DNA from 2 places in the Desulfovibrio sp. 7SRBS1 genome. Region 2 is predicted to be linked to the other one. Evidence: riboswitches for the same ligand, from Rfam matches in the RefSeq annotation. Region 2 holds a riboswitch; the other holds the start of a gene.
The links. A riboswitch is a leader RNA that binds a small molecule or an ion and turns the genes downstream of it on or off. The one in region 2 is predicted to bind thiamine pyrophosphate.
Positions count from the first base shown of each region.

Region 1: it holds a riboswitch for thiamine pyrophosphate, as region 2 does, so the genes downstream of both, ACI0FJ_RS07010 (sulfide-dependent adenosine diphosphate thiazole synthase) here and thiC (phosphomethylpyrimidine synthase ThiC) in region 2, are expected to answer to the same signal.

Region 1 covers NZ_JBJKFD010000001.1:1,492,851-1,496,250, forward strand. The annotation lists gene ACI0FJ_RS07000 (alpha/beta fold hydrolase) at 1-275, opposite strand, end outside; gene ACI0FJ_RS07005 (metal-dependent hydrolase) at 287-715, opposite strand; gene ACI0FJ_RS07010 (sulfide-dependent adenosine diphosphate thiazole synthase) at 852-1,643, opposite strand; TPP riboswitch at 1,831-1,929, opposite strand; gene ACI0FJ_RS07015 (hypothetical protein) at 2,107-2,346, shown strand; gene ACI0FJ_RS07020 (c-type cytochrome) at 2,626-2,907, shown strand; gene ACI0FJ_RS07025 (hypothetical protein) at 3,077-3,328, opposite strand.
Region 2 covers NZ_JBJKFD010000001.1:118,778-122,177, forward strand. The annotation lists gene ACI0FJ_RS00625 (sigma-54 interaction domain-containing protein) at 1-104, opposite strand, end outside; gene gluQRS (tRNA glutamyl-Q(34) synthetase GluQRS) at 268-1,254, shown strand; TPP riboswitch at 1,407-1,505, shown strand; gene thiC (phosphomethylpyrimidine synthase ThiC) at 1,612-2,886, shown strand; gene ACI0FJ_RS00640 (APC family permease) at 3,330-3,400, opposite strand, start outside.

The DNA of each region.
Region 1 (3,400 bases), 1.4 Mb from region 2:
ACGCGCTCCAGATGCAGGGCGTCGCACAACAGCAGCATGTCGTCGGCAATGGAGGAAAGGGTCCAGTTTGGATAGCCCTTGCCTGCTGCCAGCCGGGTACGTCCGTGACCGCGCAGATCGGGAAACAGCCCCCGGCATTTTCTGTGAAAGGCGGTCAGCTGCGGACCGAAACCGATGATGCCGCGGGAAAAGGCCCCATGCAGAAAAAGCACGGTCCGGCCTGCACCCGTCTCCTCGTAAAACAAATCCAAATCGGCAAGACGAATGCGCGGCATGGCAACTCCGTTCAGAATTCACGATCCAAAAGCAGGTGGGAAAAATACCCGGCCACGGCAGCCAGATAAAAAGGAAACATGTGGTCCGCGGGAATTTTCAGTAAAAAAAGCGGCAAAAGAATAATGGGCAGAGGGACGAGCAGCATTGCCCACCAGGTATGGGTCCAGCCCCGATGGTGCCCAATGGCCGGCATCATACCGGCCAACCCCAGTACGGCAGCCCATTTATATTGCCCACGGGCCATGAGCACCAGATCCACCAAGACCAGCAGGCCGTAGTACAGACTCTGTCCCTTGGAATCGGTGTCCACGTCCGGGAAAAGCGCGGCAAGCACGCTGATGCAGATAAGAATGGCCCCCAAGGCGGGATTGGGTGCGTACCACCCGCCCCAGATCAGCAGGCCGAGAATAATGGCGGCGAACACTGCCCCGCCCGTCATATGTGCTTTGTATCCTGGCATGGGGGCGGACTATATCCACGTCGTCATTGGAAGGCAACGGAGCCCCGCTCGGGAGAATCCCCATACGGAGCGGGAGGCCGGACATTCCACCCGAAGGCCCGGCCTCCTGTCCGCGCTACTTCTTCAGCTGTTCAGCGATTTTTTCGGCAACCTTGCAACCGGACAGCAGCATGCCTCCGAAAATGGGCCCCATGCGGTGTGCCCCAAAGGTGGCGTTGGCCGCCATGCCCGAGACGTACACGCCAGGGAAGACCTCGCGGGTGTTGTCCACGGTGGTGGATTCGGCCTTGTCCGCCCACATGGAACGTTCGCCCTCGATGCCACCGGAGGGCGTGTTCAGGCGAATGCCGTTCTTGCGGACCAGTGTCTTGAGCACTTCGGTGTCGTGGCCGGTGGCCTCGATGAGGTACTTGCAGTTGAGCACCAGCGGATCAACGTGCAGCCCTGCTATTTCCACGGGAGAAGAGTTGATGACGATACCGGTCACGCGCTGATCATCGCCCGTTCCGCGAATGGCCACGTCTTCCACGCTCATGCAGTTGAAGAAACGGGTTCCGGCCAAAGCCGCCTTGGAAGCCAGGGTCGTGGTGGCGGTTACGGCGTCGGCAGTAAAGTAGCCCGGCGCGTATTCGTTGAGGGGCACGCCGATTTCCTCCAGCACGCCTTTGCCCTCTTCCTGCACCACGATGAAGTTGTAGGTCATTCCGCCGCCCCACATGCCGCCGCCGATACTCAGCTTGCGTTCGAAAAGCGCAACCTTGTATCCGGCGCTGGACAGTTTGTAGGCTGCGGTCAGTCCGGAAGGTCCGGCACCCACGATGGCTACGTCCAGATCCAGGCTGTCGCAGAATTTTTTGTGGAACTCAGTGATGATGGCTTCGGTGATGAGACGTTCGTCGAGTTGCATGGGAACTCCTTGCTGTGTTGCAGACAGCGGCCACGATCCGGACGGACCGCAGACGCGCACGCGAGACCACACCACAAGAACCCCGTCCGCAACCAGGCGCGGGCAGATGCAATTTACCGGAGAATATAGTGCCAGAGAATATTTGGGAGAAAGCTATGGGAGGCAGGCTGTTTTGAGTCAGACCCTTCATTCAGGCTCTCCGAATTCCCTACGGCAGTCCGAACTGCTTCAGGTTCTATGGGTATGATCTCAGCCCCACGAAGGCGGGGCACCCCAATCGGTCAGGCAAGGCATTACACCCATGTTCCCGGACAGGCAAGCTTTTCCCGTAAACGAAACGCCCTGGAAAGCCCGCCCTGTTTGCCACACGTCAACCAAAGCCGATTTGTTCGGGCAAATATAATTGCTCTCACCCCAGATTTTCTTATGTTGATACCAAACAGGTCAAGCAAAGGATCAAATTATGACTCAAAACTACACTGCTGATGAACTCGGGAAGCTGATGTCCGATTTCTACGGCTATCTGAAGGACAACGACAGCGTTAACCTTCAATACAAAAAAAAGTTCCTTGAGATTCTCAAGGGATACAGTGCCTTTGAGCGGCGATACCTGCTGACCCTGTACTATACCATTTATCTGGAAGGACAGCTGCAGGACGACCGGATTAACGCCCCCCGTTCCGAAGCGGATGTCGTCAACTGAGCACCTCCATCCATTACCATATGTTCCCCTAACCCCAGGACCGTGTCTGCCCGGCACGGTCCTTTACTTTTTGGGGCGCACCCAATGAACATCTTGACTTTGGGACCATGCTGAGCCACGCTTTTAAAATAGGATATCTCCCTGTGCCGAAACCGATGAAACAAACGGATATCCGGCGCAGGAGGTTGCCTGCATGATTTTTTTTGCCTGAAACGCCTGCAAGGCGGAAAGGCTCCAACGCACGCAGGCTCTCCCCAACATGCAACCATGGAGCAAGCCATGCTGAAAAAAACGTTCATCCTTGTTTGCGGCATTTGTATTCTTCTGCTGGCAAGCGCCCTGCATGCCCAGTCCAAAGGCGACGCCGACAGAGGACGCATTCTGGCCAAGGGCTGTGTCTGTCACAAAAACGGATTCGGCAGCATGAAGCAATCGGAATTTCTTAAGGCTATTGCGGATTTCAAGGCCCAGAAACGGGGCCCTCAAAAGATGGTGAACGTGGCAAAGGGCTTGCCGGATGCTGACGTGGCCGACCTGGCTGCTTTTTTTACATCAAAATAAGCAATCCTTATCCAACCATCCCCCGAAAACAAGCCAAGCCCCCGAAACGCCAGGTATGTGGCACTCCGGGGGCTTTTTCATGGTGATTCACAAGTCCCGCTCCTGGTAATGTCCTTACAATTTTTTACGCGACACCCTCAAATACACAGGGACCGTGTACGTAAGGCAGCTACACGCTGCCCAAATTCGTGCTGACCGCCTGCAGCAGCTCACCCCGAGTATTATAGACAGGTGAACTCTCCACCGCCACCAACTTGGCAGCCAGGCTTGGATCGCCAAGCACCTTCCGCGACAAGCGGCGCTTACGGAGTGCCTTCATTTCATCGGCCATCGATTCATTGCCGTCCTTGCGTACCGGAACCGACGCCTCGACCTTATTGCCTACCCTGGTAAACATGTCATTCAAAGCAAGAGCTTCCATGGTATCCTCCTGGGGTTTCCCCCGGGCCCTTCCTTGGGCTGTTTGTGACCTCCTACAATAATCTTATCGGAC
Region 2 (3,400 bases):
TTGTCCATTATGCAGACGCCCACGGGCAGTTCGTCGAAAAAATTCAGGAATACGCCCGGAGCGGACAAAACCCCGCCCAGATGATGTACTGCGGAATCCATCATGCTAGTCCAGTAGCACGGCAAGGCATGACCGGCAATCGCTTTGCGCGGGTATTAAATATTGTATGTGAACGACGGCGGGCATGGGGGGCTTTTCAACCGTAAAGGGTTTCCGTACCATGCCGCGATTGAAAAGCGGCCCTGGGCCGCATGCAGGAGATGGAGAGTGAGTACTATTCGCGGACGTTTCGCGCCGAGTCCGACAGGGCGCATGCACCTGGGCAATGCCTTTGCCTCTTTGCTTTGCTGGCTTGCGGCCCGCAGCCGGAGGGGGGAGGTCGTCTTTCGCGTGGAGGACATAGACCCGCAGCGCTCGCGTACCGAGTACGTGGATTTGCTTTTGCAGGATCTTGAATGGCTGGGGCTGGACTGGGACGAAGGGCCGGACAAGGGCGGAAGCTGTGGGCCATATGTGCAAAGCCGGCGGCTGGAGCGTTACGAGGCAGTTCTGAATACTCTGCAGGAGCGGCGTCTGGTCTATCCCTGCTGGTGCACGCGCCGGGAATTGCAGGAAGCGGCGCGCAATGGGCCACAGCCTGCCCGCCGTAATGCCGGGCCTGCCTATCCTGGTTTTTGCCGCGATTTGAGCGATGAAGAAAGGCGAGCCCGCATGGCCGGAGGCCGTACTCCTGTGCTGCGCTTGCTTTTTCCAGAACGCGACTATGAATTTACAGATCTGAATCTCGGCCATGTTTTGCTTTCCGGGGCGGAGATTTACGGCGATTTCAGCCTGCGCCGTTCGGACGGTGTTTTCGCCTACCAGCTTGCCGTGGTGGTGGACGACGTGGACATGCACATCACGCAGGTTGTGCGCGGGGCCGATATTTTGGACAGCACTCCCCGCCAGATGCGCCTGCTGGAACTTTTGGGAAAGCCGTTGCCCGAGTATGCGCATGTGCCTCTGTTGGTGGATGGCGGGGGAAAAAAACTTTCCAAAACCCACGCTTCCCTGGAGCTGGCCGCATTGCGCGGGGCTGGCGTACGCCCGGAAAATATCGTTGGGTACCTGTTGTGGCTGGCCGGGCTGCAGCAAGCGCCGCGCCCCGCCCGTGCCGGAGATTTTGTGGACAATTTCGATTTTGGGCCTGTGCCTTTGCAATCCATCGTCATTGCGGACAATGTGGCGGATATTCTTGCTGGCATGGGACGCTGATGGCCGGCACCGTGCGGAATGGGGTGGCATCGGGTCGGGGGTGTTTTTGCTTTCTTCGTAAAACCCCACATATAAACTTTCAGTATACACAGCTGTTTGTTTGTTTTTTCCTGTTACCCACTTGCATTCCCTTCACCCATCTGTAACATTGTCTCTGCCGATTGGGGTGTCCCGCGCGGAGCGGGGCTGAGATTAAACCCATGGAACCTGATGCAGTTCACACTGCCGAAGGGAATCGGGGCCGTGCCCCCCTTTCTCGGGGCATACACTCCACGACCTCTTTTCTTCTTTTCCCCGGCGGACTGCCAACGCGCTGATTGGGAGCGCACAACCCGCTTGCTCAAGCAAGGACGGATTATGTTGCAAATACAGAAAAACAAAGCTTTGACCGCACTTATGGACTCCTGCCTGGCTGATGTCTGCCAGCGTGAAGGTCTGGAAGAATCCGCAGTACGCGAGGCCATTGCCCAGGGGACAATGGTTCTGCTCGGCAACCCTGGCCGCAAGGATTTCAAACCCACGTTGGTGGGGCAGCCTGCCAAGGTGAAGGTGAACGCCAATATCGGAACGTCTCCCTTTATGAACGAGCCTGAAAGGGAAATGAAAAAGGCCAAGCTGGCCCAGGCTGCCGGTGCCGACACCATCATGGACCTTTCCACGGCGGGCGACCTTACCGCCATTCGTCAGGAAATGCTGGATAGCTGCCCCCTGCCTTTGGGAACCGTGCCCATCTACGGCGTGGCCGCAAAGTACATTCTGAACAAAGAAGATCCGGCCGAATTCAAGGCCGATGAACTGTTCGAGGAAATTCGCCGTCAGGCCGAGCAGGGCGTGGACTTTATGACCGTGCATTGCGGCGTGACCCGTCGCGCCGCTGCCCTGGCAAAGAATGCCAAGCGCATGATGGGCGTTGTTTCCCGCGGCGGTTCCATCACCGTGCGCTGGATGCATATCAACGACAAGGAAAACCCCCTTACCGAGCGTTTTGACGAGCTGCTGGAAATCGCGGTGAAGCACAACGTCACCCTGAGCCTGGGCGACGGTATGCGTCCTGGTGCCGGTGTGGATGCTGGCGATACCGCCCAGTGGGATGAGGTCATCACCCTTTCCGAGCTTACCCGCCGCGCCTGGGATGCAGGCGTGCAGGTGATGATTGAAGGCCCCGGCCACGTGCCCATGAACGAAGTGGAAACCCAGATTCGCGGCATCAAGCGGCTGTGCATGGGCGCTCCTCTGTACGTGCTTGGACCCCTGGTTACCGATTCAGCTCCCGGCTACGACCATATTGCCGGTGCCATCGGCGGTGCCATTGCCGTAACCCACGGTGTGGACTTCCTGTGCTATCTTACGCCTGCCGAACACCTTACCTTGCCCAATGGCGAAGACGTGCGCGCCGGTGTTATTGCCTCGCGCATTGCCGCCCAGTGCGGTGAGGCTGCCTTGGGACGTCCCCATGCCGTGCAGCGTGACAAGGACATCTCCCAGGCTCGTGCCGATCTCGACTGGAAACGCATGGCAGAGTTGGCCCTTGATCCTCCCACGGTGCACCATCGCCGCAAAGACCATGCGGACAAGGACGAATGCGCCATGTGTGGTGAATTCTGCGCGGTGAAGATGCTGAAGGATTTCTAACCACTGAAAACAGATCGGGGGCCGGGGCCATAATGGCTCGGTCGGCCCCTGTTTTTGATTTAATGAGAAAGGCCCTGCCGATGCATATGCGTTGGCAGGGCCTTTTGTTGTCGTGTTTGGAGGTTGTCGCGCCAGCTTATTTCGGGCCAGCTTGTGCGGGCCAGCCGGTTGAAGGCGGGGCATGGTGTGCTGGAGACGGCTCCCGGTCGGATTTTTGCCAGTTGGAGCGTATTTCAGCCTCCGTAAACCGTAAAAATATATATGAAGGGTGGGGGCGTTACGCCCTCAGGCTGCTGACAAAGGCACGGCAGCGTCGTTGCCTCAAAAAACTCAACCCCTCGCGTATCAGGAAATACGCGTCAGCCTTGAGTTTTTCTTACGCCTCGCTCTCGCACCTTTTTGAGCAGCCTGGAAGATGTAACTTTGTAACCAATCTTAGGACGTTACGCCCTTTCTTTTGTGTGTTTTCGTTGCAGCAGGCCGGCCTCCTGCGCCAGTACCGCGCAGGTGACTG